2 regions of the Streptosporangium sp. NPDC050284 genome follow, and region 2 is predicted to be linked to the other one. Evidence: riboswitches for the same ligand, from Rfam matches in the RefSeq annotation. Region 2 holds a riboswitch; the other holds the start of a gene.
What was found. A riboswitch is a leader RNA that binds a small molecule or an ion and turns the genes downstream of it on or off. The one in region 2 is predicted to bind glycine.

Region 1 (7,612 bases), on a different contig from region 2:
TCGCCGAGGACGGCGGCTGGGCCCTGGTGCTGCCCGATCCGACGGAGGCGGTCACCCACCTGTGGGCCGAGGGCTTCGACGTCGACTCCGCGCAGAGCCTGATCGAGCACTGGGCGCGGGTGGTCGAGGATGCCGCGGGCGGCTGAGGGGCCCAGGCGGGGTCCAGACGGGCGCAGGAGGAGGGTCGTGAGCGAGGGCCGTGAGCCGAGCGGAGCGGGGAAAGCCGGGCGGGAAGGGGGGCGGATGAGGGCTCGGGGCCGAGCGGTCGCGACAAAACACAGCGCGGCGCCATGGACCGGAGACAGTGCCCCACTGTAACTTTGTCACCGACCGTACCCGCGGTTCAGCGTCAACCTTGACCTTCGCGCCTCATCACTGTATGTTGCGGCATTCGCAGTCCGAGAAAACACTTGAGAAGCGAAGAAGCGAGGCGCGCATCACTGAGTACCGTTGCCGCGTCTTCGCGGTAGGAGGCCGAGCCGATCGATGCCGAGCGTCTACTGCACGCAGTGCGGTCATGCCAACCCTGAGGATGCCCGTTTCTGTTCACGATGCGGGTCGCCGCTTACCAAAGCCGAGACCGCCGGAGACAGCACATCGACGATCTCCCTCTCCGGGATCGAGGCATACGAGGCGGAGACAGGTGAGACGCTTCTCGCCGAACGGCAGGCCGTCGAGCAGTTGCCCCCGGGCACCGCGTTGCTGGTCGCGATGCGCGGCCCCAACGCCGGCAGCCGGTTCCTGCTCGACAGCGATCTCACCACCGTGGGCCGCCATCCGGAGAGTGACATCTTCCTCGACGACATCACGGTCTCGCGCCGTCACGTGGAGTTCTACCGGCGCGGCGGCGGGGTCTTCACCGTCCGTGACGTCGGCAGCCTCAACGGCACGTACGTGAACCGCGAGCGCATCGAGGAGGTCCCGCTGTACGGCGGGGACGAGGTGCAGATCGGCAAGTTCCGCCTCGTCTTCCTCACCCGCGGCGCCGCTGGAGGATGATGAGCTCGCAGGCCGCTCGTGCGCACATGAGCATCGGGGAGGTGCTCGCCCTCCTGCAGGGCGAGTTCCCCGACGTCAGCATCTCCAAGATTCGTTTCCTGGAGGGCGAGGGGTTGATCGAGCCGGAGCGCAGTCCCTCCGGTTACCGCAAGTTCAGCTACGCCGACGTCGAGCGGCTCCGTTACATCCTCAGCGAGCAGCGTGACCGCTACCTGCCGCTGCGAGTGATCAAGGATCATCTGGAGGCGGCCGATCGCGAGGAGCGCCCGGCCGCCCGGCCGCGCGCCGTCCCCGACGACGCTCCTCCCGAGCTCAGGCTCACCCGCGAGGAGTTGATCTCCGCCGCCGAGCTCGACGAGGAGACCCTCGCCGAGCTTGAGGACTACGGCCTGCTGGCTGCGGTGGCCCGCTACTACGACGCCGAGGCGCTGGCCGTGGCCCGCAGCGTCGGAGCCCTCGCCGCCTTCGGCCTGCGCGCCCGCCACCTGAGGGCGGTCAAGGCCGCGGCCGAGCGCGAGGCGGGTCTGGTGGAGCAGGCCGTCGCCCCTCTGCTGCGCCGTCGCGGGCCGGGCGCGATCGACCAGGCCGACGAGACGGCGAGGGAGATTTCCGGCCTGCTGCTGGAATTGCACGCCTCGCTGCTGCGTTCCGGCGTGCGTGGGGCTCTCGGTCGGTGAGAGCCTGACCAGGCACTCGTACCCCCACGAGTGTTACGTTGAACAAACCGGTCGGAATCCAGCGAAGACGGAGCAGCCCGTGTTGCAGATGGAGGTCGTGGGCGTTCGAGTTGAAATGCCCTCCAACCAGCCGATCGTCTTGTTGAAAGAGACACATGGGGAGCGTTACCTACCTATCTGGATCGGCATGACAGAAGCCACGGCGATCGCCATGGCCCAGGCCGAGGAGCCACCACCCCGGCCGCTCACTCATGACCTGTTCCGTGACGTGCTCGAAGGGCTCGGAGTCCGGCTGAGCACGGTCAACATCGTCGCCCTGCGCGACGGCATCTTCTTCGCCGATCTCGTGTTCTCCAACGGGGTGGAGGTGAGCGCGCGTCCCTCGGACTCGATCGCCTTGGCACTTCGCACCGGTGCACGTATCTTCGCGAGTGAGGATGTGGTCCGGGAGGCGGGGGTGATCATCCCCGACGACCAGGAGGACGAGGTGGAGAAGTTCAGGGAGTTCCTTGACACGATCACGCCCGAGGACTTCGGCCGCGCGGGGTAGGAATTTCGGTGCATTTACGCTTCACGACGCGCCGAGTGAGGTCGTTGACTGGACTTGGCCCCAGTCCTACGGTGCATGTGAACCCTGCGGCCGTGCGTAAACCCCCAGATCAGGCCGTGGGATGAGAGAAAGCCGGAGGTCCGCGTGGCGGTCAGCAGCGGCGAGGGTAGAAACGCCGATCAGGATGACCCGAAACGACGCCAGTCGGCACGTCAGCGCGCGGGTGAAGAGGGTCTGCTGTTCGACGGGCAACCGGTGAAGGTGCCCGCCGACATCGGCTACAGGGGCCCGACGGCCTGTTCCGCGGCCGGTATCACCTACCGGCAACTCGACTACTGGGCGCGCACCGGCCTCGTCGAGCCCACTGTGAGAGCCGCCCACGGATCCGGCTCCCAACGCCTTTACGGCTTTCGCGACATCCTGGTCCTCAAGGTCGTCAAACGGCTCCTCGACACCGGAGTCTCCCTCCAGCAGATCCGCATCGCCGTGCAGCACCTGCGCGACCGGGGCGTCAACGACCTGGCCGGGATCACCCTGATGAGCGACGGGGTGAGCGTCTACGAGTGCACCTCGCCCGACGAGGTGATCGACCTCCTCCAGGGCGGCCAGGGAGTCTTCGGCATAGCACTGGGACGGGTGTGGCAGGAGGTGGAGGGCTCCCTCGCGGATCTGCCCGGCGAACGTGCGGAGTCGAGCGAGGGCCCTTTAGGCGATCATCAGGCCGATGAGCTGGCCCGCCGTCGCAGAGTACGACGAACCGGGTAAACTCGGACTCGCTGCTGACCCTGTGCGGGAGAGACCCCGACAGTGAGCGGGGCGCCGAAGGAGCAACCTCCCCGGAATCTCTCAGGCACCCGGTACCGCACGGACGAGGCAACTCTGGAAAGCAGGCGCGCCGGCCAGGTGCGCCTCACCGACGGTGCAAGCCTCCCGCCACGGGTAGGTGAAGCTCTCAGGTCACGACGCGTGAGACGGTCGTGATGACAGAGGGGGAGACCAGGCATACGCCCGCGCCCAGCGCCGGTCTCCACCCCGTCCCGGGAGGCTTCACAATGACCGACCTGTCATCGCTCAGCGAACTCGGCTCCCTGCCGTTCTCCACCCGCCACATAGGGCCGGACGACGCCGGCCAGACCCGCATGCTGGAGGCGGTCGGATTCGCCTCGGTAGCCGACCTGGTCGCGGTGGCCGTGCCCGAGGCGATCCGCTCCGCGGGACGGCTGAGCCTGCCCCCGGCGGCAGGGGAGTCCGAGGCCCTCGCGGAGCTGCGAGTCCTCGCCGGGCGCAACACCGTGCTCACCTCGATGATCGGCCTGGGCTACCACGACACGATCACTCCGGGCGTCATCCGCCGCAACCTCCTGGAGAACCCCGGCTGGTACACCGCGTACACGCCCTACCAGCCGGAGATCTCCCAGGGCCGTCTGGAGGCCCTGATCAACTTCCAGACCGTCGTCTCCGACCTGACCGCCCTCGACGTCGCCGGGGCCTCCCTGCTCGACGAGGCCACCGCCGCCGCCGAGGCGATGACCCTGGCCCGCCGCGCCGGCCGCGGCCCCTCGAAGGTGTTCGTGGTCGACGCCGACGCGCTGCCGCAGACCAAGGCGGTGCTGCGCACCCGCGCCGAGCCGCTCGGCATCGAGCTGGTCGAGAGCGACTTCACCGCCGAGCTTCCCGAGTGTTTCGGGGTACTCGTGCAGTATCCCGGCGCCAGCGGCAGGGTCCGTGACTTCCGCGCCATCGCCGACGCCGCCCACGCGCGCGGCGCCCAGGTGGTCGCCGCCGCCGACCTGCTCGCCCTCACCCTCCTGGCCGCGCCCGGCGAGCTCGGCGCCGACATCGCCGTCGGATCCTCGCAACGCTTCGGCGTCCCCCTCGGCTTCGGCGGCCCCCACGCCGCCTACATGGCGGTCCGCGACGGTCTCCAGCGCCAATTGCCCGGCCGCCTGGTGGGGGTCTCCCAGGACGCCGACAAGCGTCCCGCGTACCGGCTCGCCCTTCAGACCCGCGAGCAGCACATCCGCCGCGAGAAGGCCACCAGCAACATCTGCACCGCGCAGGTGCTGCTCGCCGTGATCGCCGGCATGTACGCCGTCTACCACGGCCCCGAGGGCCTGCGCAGAATCGGCCGGCGCACCCACAGGTACGCCGTCGTGCTCGCCGAGGGCCTGCGCCAGGGCGGTGTCGAGGTCGTGCACGACACCTTCTTCGACACCGTGCTCGCCAGGGTGCCCGGCCGCGCCGAGGAGATCGTCGCCACGGCCCGCGAGAACGGCGTCAACCTGCGCCTGGTCGACGCCGACCACGTGGGCGTCACCTGCGACGAGAGGACCGAGCCGCTCCACCTGGAGCAGGTCCTGGCCGCCTTCGAGATCAGCGGCGCCGTGCTGGCCGACCTCGACGCCGCCGCCCACGACGCGCTGCCCGCCGCGCTGGCGCGGGTCAGCGACTACCTGACCCATCCGGTCTTCCACAGCCACCGTTCCGAGACGGCCATGCTGCGCTACCTGCGAAGGCTCCAGGACAAGGACATCGCGCTCGACCGGTCGATGATCCCGCTGGGCTCCTGCACCATGAAGCTCAACGCGACCACCGAGATGGAGCCGATCACCTGGCCGGAGTTCGCCGGGCTGCACCCGTACGCGCCCGAGGACCAGGCCGCGGGCTACATCGAGCTGATCGGGGAGCTGGAGCGCTGGCTCGCCGAGGTCACCGGCTACGACGCCGTGTCGCTTCAGCCGAACGCCGGCTCGCAAGGGGAGTTCGCAGGGCTGCTGGCGATCCGCGCCTACCACACCGCGCGCGGAGAGCCGGGCCGCGACGTCTGCCTGATCCCCTCGTCCGCGCACGGCACCAACGCCGCGAGCGCCGTCATGGCGGGCATGCGCGTGGCCGTGGTCGCCTGCGACGACAAGGGCAACGTCGACCTCGGCGACCTCGTCGCGAAGATCGACAAGCACCGCGGGCAACTCGCCGCGATCATGGTGACCTACCCGTCCACGCACGGCGTGTACGAGGAGACGATCGTCCGGATCTGCGAGCTGGTGCACGAGGCCGGCGGGCAGGTCTACGTCGACGGCGCCAACCTCAACGCGCTGGTCGGCCTGGCCAGGCCGGGGGAGTTCGGGGCGGACGTCTCCCACCTCAACCTGCACAAGACCTTCTGCATCCCGCACGGCGGCGGCGGCCCCGGCGTCGGCCCGGTCGCGGTCCGCGCCCACCTGGCCGACTATCTGCCCGGCCATCCGCTGCGTGAGGGTACGGCGGTCGGCCCGGTCTCGGCCGCGCCGTACGGCTCGGCGGGCATCCTGCCCATCTCCTGGGCCTACATCCGGATGATGGGCGCCGACGGCCTGAAGGCGGCGACCGAGCAGGCCATCCTGTCGGCCAACTACCTGGCCCGCAGGCTCAGCCCCCACTACCCGGTCCTCTACACCGGCCGCGGCGGTCTCGTCGCCCACGAGTGCATCGTCGACCTGCGCCAGATCACCAAGGAGACCGGGGTGACGGTCGACGACGTGGCCAAGCGCCTCATCGACTACGGCTTCCACGCCCCGACCATGTCCTTCCCCGTGGCGGGAACGCTGATGATCGAGCCGACCGAGAGCGAGGACCTGGCCGAACTCGACCGGTTCTGCGAGGCGATGATCTCGATCCGCGAGGAGATCGCGAAGGTCGCCTCCGGCGCGTACGACAGGACCGACAACCCGCTGCGCAACGCCCCGCACACGGCCGACAGCCTCGTCGTCGACGAGTGGGCCCACCCCTACAGCCGCACCGAGGCGGCCTACCCGCTGCCGTCGGTGCGCGAGGGCAAGTACTGGTCGCCGGTCCGCCGCATCGACCAGGCCTACGGCGACCGTAACCTGGTCTGCTCCTGCCCTCCCCTGGAGGCGTACGAGGACTGATCCCGCCGACCTCGGCGAGAGCCGGGAAACCCGCGCGAACCGTGATATCCGCCGGGAATGCGGGGGGACGGACGAGGCCCCGAGTCGTTAGGCTCGGGGCGTCTCCGTATCCGGAAGGATCATGATGCCTGAGGTGGACACCCGTCCCTTGGACACCGCGCGAAGACTGGCCGAGTCGGGCGATCTCGACGGCGCCGCCACGATCTTCGCTGAGCTGGTCGCCGATCCCGACGACCCCGACAGGGCCCAGGCGGCGGTGGGGCTCGCGGTGGTGCTGGAGGAGAGCGGAGACGTGCAGGGCTCCCGCGCGGCCGCGCGCACCGCGCTGGCGACCGGGCACCCGGAATTCGCCGCCCAGGCCGCCTGCCTGCTCGCGGGGAGCTTCGAGAGGGAGGACCTGGCGGAGCAGGCCCGCGCCGCCTGGCAGGCCGCGCTGGGTGTCGGCCACCCCGCCTACGTCCCGCTGGCGCACATGGCCCTCGCGCGGCTCGCCACGGGCGAGGAGGAGGCCGAGCGGTCGCTTCGCGAGGCGCTCGCCACCCGTGACCCGGAGATCGCTCCTCGGGCCGCTCAGCGGCTGGCGGAGGTGTTCCTCGAGGAGGGCGAGCCGACCGAGGCCGCGCAGGTGCTCCTGGAGGCGCTCTCGGTGCCGGAGGCGGCCGAGGTGCCGAGGCTGCGGGTGATGCTCGGCATCGCTCATCTGGAGATGGCCTGCGCCGAGTTCTCCGGTGCGATCGAGGAGGGCGGAGACGTGGAGACCGGTGCGCTGGCCATCGAGCTCCTGGCGCGCACCCTTCCGCTCAGGGGGCGCGACGAGGACGCCGAGCGGGTGTGGCGCTACGGTCTGGACAGCGCCGACGAGGACCTCGCCGGTGAGGTCCGCCTGCGCCTCGACCGGGATCTCTGAGGTCCGGCGACCTCGGGGACCGTGAGGGAGCGGCGGTCGCTCCGGGGGCGGACGTCGGGCCGATGAGGCTCGGCCGGACGCTGTCCGGGAGCGGCGGGTGCCCCGGAGGCGGATCCGCGGGGAGGCGCCTCTCCGTCCCCGCGGCCCCCTCACCCTCAGTCGCGCTCCCGCCAGCGGCTCAGGGCGTGGGCGAAGTTGATCGCGACGATTCCGCCCCAGGCGAGCAGTAGTCCGGCGGTGCCGGCGTTCTGCGCGGCGATGGCGGTGAGCGGGATCCCGATGCCCATCGAACCGAGGGCGATCGGGATCGAGGAGTTCGTGTTCTTGCGCGGTTTGGCCGTCGGCGCCCCGGAGGCGTGCAACTCGGCGCGCACCCGGTGGGCGATGGTCGCGTCGAGACGTGACACGAACGAGTCGACGAGCGCGGCCTCGTACTCCGGGCCGAGGTCGCGTCGGGCCTCGATGGTGGCGCGCATGTCCTGGCGGATATCTTGGTAGTCCTGCACGCTTCGATTGTTCCCTCGCCCCCGGCCGCCGGGCATCAGTCGTTAGGACGAGATTCGTGTCCACC
Region 2 (7,612 bases):
TTGAGGACGCCTTCACGGGGAACGCCTACTCCTCGGGCGAGGAGACCGTGCCGAGCACGCTGCGCGACGCGCTGGAGCTCTGGGAGACCTCCGAGTTCGCGGCGGCCGCCTTCGGTGAGGACGTCGTGGCGCACTACGCGAACAACGCCCGGGTCGAGCTCGCCGCCTTCGACGCGGCGGTGACCGACTGGGAGCTTTTCCGGGGATTCGAACGGATGTGAATGTGAAGATCATAAATCCGGCGACGGAAGAGGCCGTCGCCGAGATCGAGATGGCCGACGCCGCCGAGATCGACAGGGCCGTGGAGCGTGCCAGGCACGCCTTCGCGCACTGGCGGAACGTCGCACCGGGGGACCGTGCCCGGCTGCTGCGCCGTTTCGCCTCGCTGGTGCGCGAGCACGCCGAGGAACTCGCCCTGCTGGAGGTCGCCAACGCCGGGCACACGATCGGCAACGCCCGCTGGGAGGCGGGCAACGTCGCCGACGTGCTCGACTTCTACGCGGGGGCGCCGGAGCGTGACCACGGCCTGCAGATCCCGGTGCCCGGCGGGCTCGATGTCACCTTCAGGGAGCCACTCGGCGTCGTCGGCGTGATCGTGCCGTGGAACTTCCCGATGGTCATCATGACCTGGGGGGCGGCCCCCGCGCTGGCCGCGGGCAACACCGTGATCGTCAAGCCCGCCGAGTGGACGCCGCTCACCGCCCTGCGGGTGGCCGAGCTGGCGCTGGCCGCCGGTCTGCCCGAGGGGGTGTTGCAGGTCCTGCCGGGGGCCGGGGAGGTCGCGGGTGCCCGGTTGGTCGAGCACCCGGGGGTGGCGAAGATCGTGTTCACCGGCTCGACCGAGGTCGGCAAGCAGATCGCCGCGACCTGCGCCGGACAGGTCAAGCGGCTCACCCTGGAGCTGGGCGGCAAGAGCGCCAACGTGGTCTTCGCCGACGCCGACCTGGAGAAGGCCGCGGCGACCGCGCCGTACGCGGTGTTCGACAACGCGGGCCAGGACTGCTGTGCGCGCTCCCGGATCCTGGTCGAGCGCTCGGTCCACGACGAGTTCCTCGCGCGGTTCGGCGAGGCGGTGCTGAACGTCCAAGTCGGCGACCCCCGCGACGAGGCCACCGAGATGGGCCCGCTGATCAGCGCCGAACACAGGGAGCGGGTGGCCTCCTTCGTCACCGAGCCGCCCCACCTGCGGGGCGCGTGCCCGTCGGGGCCGGGGTTCTGGTTCCCGCCGACGGTCCTGACGCCCCGGTCGGCCGACGACCGGGCGTTCACCGAGGAGATCTTCGGCCCCGTGGTGTCGGTGGTGCCGTTCGACGACGAGGCGGACGCCGTACGGATCGCCAACGACACCCCGTACGGCCTGAGCGGGTCCATCTGGACCCGCGACGTCGGCCGGGCGCTTCGGGTGGCCAGGGCGGTGGAGGCGGGCAACCTCAGCGTCAACTCGCATTCGAGCGTCCGCTACTGGACCCCGTTCGGCGGTTTCAAGCAGTCGGGCCTCGGCCGCGAACTGGGCCCCGACGCCCTGTCAGCGTTCACCGAGACCAAGAACGTCTTCATTTCCGAGGAGTAGAAGCGATGCTGCGTTTGCAGGACCGTTTGCAGGACAGGGTCGCCGTCATCACCGGCGCCGGAAGCGGGATCGGCCTCGCCACCGCGCGCCGGTTCGCCGCCGAAGGCGCCCGCGTCGTGTGCGTGGACCTGGACGAGACGACCGGCTCGGCGGCCGCCGAGGAGGTCGGGGGACTGTTCGTGCGGGCCGACGTGACCGACGAGGACGACGTCGCCCGCGTGTTCCAGACCGCGTTCGACACCTACGGCAGCGTGGACATCGCGTTCAACAACGCGGGCATCTCGCCGCCCGAGGACGACTCGATCCTGGAGACCGGCATCGACGCCTGGCGCCGGGTCCAGGAGGTGAACCTCACCTCGGTCTACCTGTGCTGCAAGCACGCCATCCCGTACATGCGGCGGCAGGGCAAGGGGTCGATCATCAACACCGCGTCGTTCGTCGCCGTGATGGGGTCGGCGACGAGCCAGATCTCCTACACCGCCTCCAAGGGCGGGGTGCTCGCCATGTCCCGCGAGCTGGGCGTGCAGTTCGCCCGCGAGGGGATCCGGGTGAACGCGCTGTGCCCGGGGCCGGTGAACACGCCGCTGCTGCAGGAGCTGTTCGCCAAGGACCCCGAGCGGGCGCAGCGCCGCCTCGTCCACATCCCGGTGGGCCGCTTCGCCGAGGCGTCCGAGATCGCCGCCGCGGTGGCGTTCCTCGCCTCGGACGACGCGAGCTTCATCACCGGCTCCGAGTTCCTGGTGGACGGCGGCATCTCCGGCGCGTACGTCACCCCGCTGTAGACCTCGTGTCCCTCTCCCCCGTGGGTCGTCCCGGCATGTCCCCGGCCCTTTCCCGGGTCGGCCCGCCGTGGTCGATACCGTGCGAGGAGGGGACGCGGCTCCACCGCCCGGCTTCGGGGGCAGCCAGGAGTTCCGGCAAGAGCAAGACAGGAGATCATGTCCCGTCCCGTCATCGGCATCACCTGCTATGTCGAGCCCGCGCGCTTCACCGTCTGGGAGACGACCACCGCGCTTCTGCCGTACGACTACGTCGACCACGTGGCCCGCGCGGGCGGGCAGCCGGTGATCCTGCCCCCCGCCGGCGACCCCTCGGCGCTGGTGGAACGCCTGGACGGGCTGATCCTCGCCGGTGGCGGTGACGTCGGCCCCGAGCGGTACGGGCGGGAGCCGCACGAGCGGACCGGCTACGTCAGGCCGTTCCGCGACGACGCCGAGCTGGGACTGGTCGAGGCGGCTCTGGAGCGGGGCACGCCGTTGTTGGGGATCTGCAGGGGCATGCAGATCCTGAACGTCTCGCTGGGCGGCAGCCTCCACCAGCACCTGCCCGACGTGGTCGGCCACGCCGGGCACGCCCCGGCCCCCGGCCGGTACGGCAGGATGCCGGTGCGGCTCGCCCCCGGCAGCCACACCTCGAAGATCTTCGGGACCGAGACCGTGGAGGTGGCCCACTACCACCACCAGGCCCTCGACCGGCTCGCCGAGGGCCTCACCGTGACCGCCCACGCCGAGGACGGCACGGTCGAGGCCGTGGAAGTGGACGACCACCCCTTCGCCGTCGCCGTCCAGTGGCACCCCGAGACCGACGACGAGTCGGCTCTGTTCGAGGCGCTGGTACGGCACGCCGCCCCCTGACCGGCACGGATCGGGGCCGTGAGGGGATTTCGCTCGGCCGGTGCGGGCGGTTAGGCTGGCGGCGACACCGGTGAACCCGTGCGGGAGAGCGTCCTGACAGCCAGCCCAGGACCCCTGAAGGAGCAAGCCCTCCCCGCGAACCTCTCAAGGCAAAGGACCGTGCGGGTAGGTGCCCTCTGGAAAGCAGGTCCCACGACCTCGCCGAAGGTGAAAGTCCGGTAAAACTCGGATGAAACTCTCAGGCACCCACGACAGAGGGGGAGGATGCTCTCATCTGTCCCTTGTCTGAGGTGCGCACATGTCCCGACCTACGCCGCTGCGCGGCGTCCACGAGTCCCTCGGCGCGACGCTGACCGACTTCGCGGGCTGGCTGATGCCGCTCCGCTACGGCAGCGAGTCGGCCGAGCACAACGCGGTCCGCAAGGCGGCCGGCCTGTTCGACCTCTCCCACATGGGTGAGATCTTCGTGACGGGCCCGCAGGCCGCCGAAGCCCTCGACTACGCGCTGATCGGCCACCTCTCCGCGCTGGAACCCGGCCGCGCCCGCTACACGATGATCGTTGACGCCGGGGGAGGCGTGCTGGACGACCTGATCGTCTACCGGCTCGCCCCCGCCGAGTTCATGGTCGTCGCCAACGCCTCCAACTACCCCCGGGTGGCCGCCGAGCTGACCGGCCGCGCCAAGGGCTTCGACGCCGCGGTGGACGACCGCTCCGACCGGTACGCACTGGTCGCGGTCCAGGGGCCGCGCTCCGTGGAGATCCTGGGCTCGCTCACCGACGCCGACCTCGAAGGGCTCAGGTACTACGCCGGCCTGCCCGCCGTCGTCGCGGGCCGCGAGGCCCTCGTCGCCCGTACGGGATACACCGGCGAGGACGGCTTCGAGTTGTTCGTCGCGGCCGAGGACGCCGAGCCGCTCTGGGCCGCCCTCACCGAGGCGGGCGCGCCGCACGGCCTGATCCCCGCGGGCCTGTCCGCCCGCGACACCCTCCGGCTGGAAGCCGGGATGCCGCTGTACGGCAACGAGCTGTCGGCCGGCCTGACCCCGTTCGACGCCGGGCTGGGCCGTGTGGTGAGGTTTGACAAACCGGGCGACTTCGTCGGCCGGGCCGCCCTCGAATCCCTCAAGGACGTCCCGCCGTCCCGCCGCCTGGTGGGCCTCGTCGCGACCGGCCGCAGGGTGCCCCGGCACGGGTATCCGGTGGTGGTCGCCGGTGACGGCGCGGTCGTCGGTGAGGTCACCAGCGGGGCGCCCTCCCAGTCACTGGGCAGGCCCATCGCGATGGCCTACGTGGACAACGACCAGTCGTCAGGACTGGCCGTCGACATCAGGGGCAGCCACGAGCCGGTCGAGATCGTCGCACTGCCTTTCTACAGGAGGAAAAAATGAGCAGCATTCCCGAGGACCTGCACTACACCAAGGAACACGAGTGGATCTCCGGCATCGATGACGGCCTCACCCTCACCGTGGGCATCACCGCCTACGCCGCCGAGGCGCTGGGTGACGTGGTCTACGTGCAGGTGCCCGAGGTCGGCGCGACGGTCGCCTCCGGTGACGCCGTCGGCGAGGTCGAGTCGACCAAGTCGGTGAGCGACATCTTCGCGCCGGTCAACGGCGAGATCGTGGAGGTCAACCAGGCCGTCGTGGACGACCCCTCGCTTGTTAACAGCGACTCCTACGGTGAGGGCTGGCTGTTCCGCGTACGTCTTGAGGGCTCCGCCGACGACCTGCTGTCGCCCGAGGAGTACGCCGCGCTCACCTCAGGTGAGTCCTAAGCCTTTCCCCGCTCGCGTCACGGTCACGCGCGTCGGAGGGCGCGCGTGGCCGTCCACGCTGGAAGGATTCAGATGACGATCAGCGTCTTCGATCTCTTCAAGATCGGAATCGGCCCGTCCAGCTCGCACACCGGCGGCCCGATGGCCGCCGCCCACAAGTTCGCCCGCGGCCTCCACCAGGACGGGCTCCTGGAGAAGACAGCCCGGGTGAGCGCCGTCCTGTACGGCTCGCTGGGCCTGACCGGCAAGGGCCACGGCAGCGACAAGGCCGTGCTGCTCGGCCTGTCCGGCGAGAAACCCGAGCTCGTCGACGTCGACGCGGTCGAGGGCCGGCTCGCCGCCATGCGCGAGTCGGGCACCATCTCCCTGTACGGATCGCGCGAGATCCCCTTCGTCATCGGCGAGGACCTCGTCTTCGAACGCAAGATCTCGCTCCCCGGCCACCCCAACGGCATGCGCTTCACCGCCCTGTCCGAGTCCGGCGAGACGATCCGCGAGAAGGTCTACTACTCGGTCGGCGGCGGCTTCGTCGTCGACGAGAACGCCACCGGCGCCGACCGGATCAAAGCCGACGACACCGTCCTGCCGTACCCCTTCACCACGGCCGCCGAGCTGCTCGCCCAGTGCGCGGAGACCGGCCTGTCCATCTCCGGGCTGATGCTGGAGAACGAGCAGGCGTTCGGCCGCACCGAGGCCGAGGTCCGCGACCAACTGCTCGTCCTGTGGCAGGTCATGAGCGAGTGCGTGCGGCGCGGCATCGGCAAGGAGGGCGTGCTGCCCGGCGGCCTGAAGGTCCGCCGCCGCGCCCACCAGCTCCACCGGCAGCTGCGGAGCGAGCCGGGAGAGAAGGACTCGCTGCAGACGATGGACTGGGTCTCTCTCTTCGCCCTCGCGGTCAACGAGGAGAACGCCGCCGGCGGCCGGATCGTCACCGCGCCCACCAACGGCGCCGCGGGCATCATCCCGGCCGTGCTCACCTACTACGACCGCTTCACGAAGGACGCCGACGACGAGGGCGTGATCCGCTTCCTGCTGACCGCCGGGGCGATCGGCGTGCTGTTCAAGGAGAACGCCTCCATCTCCGGCGCCGAGGTCGGCTGTCAGGGTGAGGTCGGCTCGGCCTGCTCGATGGCCGCCGCCGGGCTCACCGAGGTGATGGGCGGAACCCCCGAGCAGGTCGAGAACGCCGCCGAGATCGGCATCGAGCACAACCTGGGGCTCACCTGCGACCCGATCGGTGGTCTGGTGCAGATCCCGTGCATCGAACGCAACGCGGTCGCCTCGATCAAGGCCATCGCCGCCGCCAGGATCGCGATGCGCGGCGACGGCCGCCACTTCGTCTCACTGGACAAGGCCATCAAGACGATGCGCGACACCGGCCGCGACATGCTCGACAAGTACAAGGAGACCAGCCGGGGCGGGCTCGCGGTGAACGTCATCGAGTGCTGACAGCGGGCAATCGCTACCAAATTTCGCATCACGGGCAGCCTCCTCCGATCCCACGCCTATGCTGGGTGGCCATGCGCGGGATTCGGGAGGTCGCGGTGGTAACGGGAACGCCCCCGGCAAGCCGCTCCCGTCGCTCCCGCCGCCCAGCCCGCCTCTCCCACTCCCTGCGGACGCTCCGCTTCCTCAGGTCGCACTGGCTCTTCATCACCGCCCTCCTTGCGGGTGGCGGCCTGCGGGTCCTCGCCATGCTCGGCTACCGGCCCGCCCTGTGGTTCTGGGCCGACTCCTTCGTCTACCTGAACGCCGGGCTCGACCCTCGCCCTTTGGAGTCCCGTCCCGCGGGTTACTCGCTGTTCCTGTGGATCCTCAAGCCGCTGTCCAGCATCCCCGCGGTGGTCGCGGTGCAACACCTGCTCGGACTGGTCGTGGCCGTCTGCGTCTACCTGCTGCTGCGCAGGCTGGGCGGGCTGCCGGGGTGGGGCGCGACGCTCGCCACGCTGCCGGTACTGCTCGACGCCTACCAGATCCAGCTCGAACACCTCGTCATGGCGGACCTGCTCTTCCAGTTCCTCGCGGTGCTCGCGGTCACGCTGCTGCTGTGGCGGCGACGCCCCGCGGCGTGGGTCGCCGCGCTGGCCGGGGCTCTGCTCGCCGCGGCGACCGTCACCCGCACGATCGGGCTGCCGCTCATCGCCGTGGCGCTGGTCTGCATGGTGATCCGCCGGGCCGGGTGGCGGGCGGTCCTCTCCGCGACGCTGGCCGCCGCGATCGGCCTGGGCTCGTACGCGGCCTGGTTCAGGGCCGAGCACGGCAGTTTCGGACTGACCAGGGCAAACACCTTCCTCTGGGCCCGGACGATGACCTTCGCCGACTGCGCCAGAATCCAGCCGGCCGGCCCCGAGGCGGCCCTGTGCCCCGTCGAGCCGTACCGGCAGCGCGCGGCGCCGCCCGTCTACATCTGGGACGGCGAGTCGCCGCTGAACAAGGTCAAGGGCAGCTGGGCCGAGCGCGACGCCCTCGCGGGCGCCTTCGCCACCCAGGCGATCATGGCCCAGCCGCTCGACTTCCTCCGGGTGGGCCTGGAGGACGCGGCCCACATCTTCGACTGGACCCGGCGCGTCTACCCGGCTCCCGGCCCACAGAGCGCCTACGTCTTCCCCGACACCGTGCGGCCCTTCACCTC

Region 1: it holds a riboswitch for glycine, as region 2 does, so the genes downstream of both, gcvP (aminomethyl-transferring glycine dehydrogenase) here and gcvT (glycine cleavage system aminomethyltransferase GcvT) in region 2, are expected to answer to the same signal.

What each region holds. Positions count from the first base shown of each region.
Region 1 covers NZ_JBITIZ010000013.1:237,703-245,314, reverse strand. Annotated here, with positions in the region: gene ACIBH4_RS28645 (mannose-1-phosphate guanyltransferase) at 1-146, shown strand, start outside; gene ACIBH4_RS28640 (FHA domain-containing protein) at 487-999, shown strand; gene ACIBH4_RS28635 (MerR family transcriptional regulator) at 1,026-1,676, shown strand; gene ACIBH4_RS28630 (bifunctional nuclease family protein) at 1,756-2,226, shown strand; gene ACIBH4_RS28625 (MerR family transcriptional regulator) at 2,371-2,991, shown strand; glycine riboswitch at 3,007-3,099, shown strand; gene gcvP (aminomethyl-transferring glycine dehydrogenase) at 3,279-6,134, shown strand; gene ACIBH4_RS28615 (tetratricopeptide repeat protein) at 6,259-7,041, shown strand; gene ACIBH4_RS28610 (hypothetical protein) at 7,197-7,547, opposite strand.
Region 2 covers NZ_JBITIZ010000007.1:375,219-382,830, reverse strand. Annotated here, with positions in the region: gene ACIBH4_RS19220 (glutamine synthetase family protein) at 1-221, shown strand, start outside; gene ACIBH4_RS19215 (aldehyde dehydrogenase family protein) at 224-1,570, shown strand; gene ACIBH4_RS19210 (3-oxoacyl-ACP reductase) at 1,576-2,352, shown strand; gene ACIBH4_RS19205 (gamma-glutamyl-gamma-aminobutyrate hydrolase family protein) at 2,509-3,204, shown strand; glycine riboswitch at 3,276-3,374, shown strand; glycine riboswitch at 3,375-3,469, shown strand; gene gcvT (glycine cleavage system aminomethyltransferase GcvT) at 3,503-4,594, shown strand; gene gcvH (glycine cleavage system protein GcvH) at 4,591-4,980, shown strand; gene ACIBH4_RS19190 (L-serine ammonia-lyase) at 5,053-6,429, shown strand; gene ACIBH4_RS19185 (hypothetical protein) at 6,501-7,612, shown strand, end outside.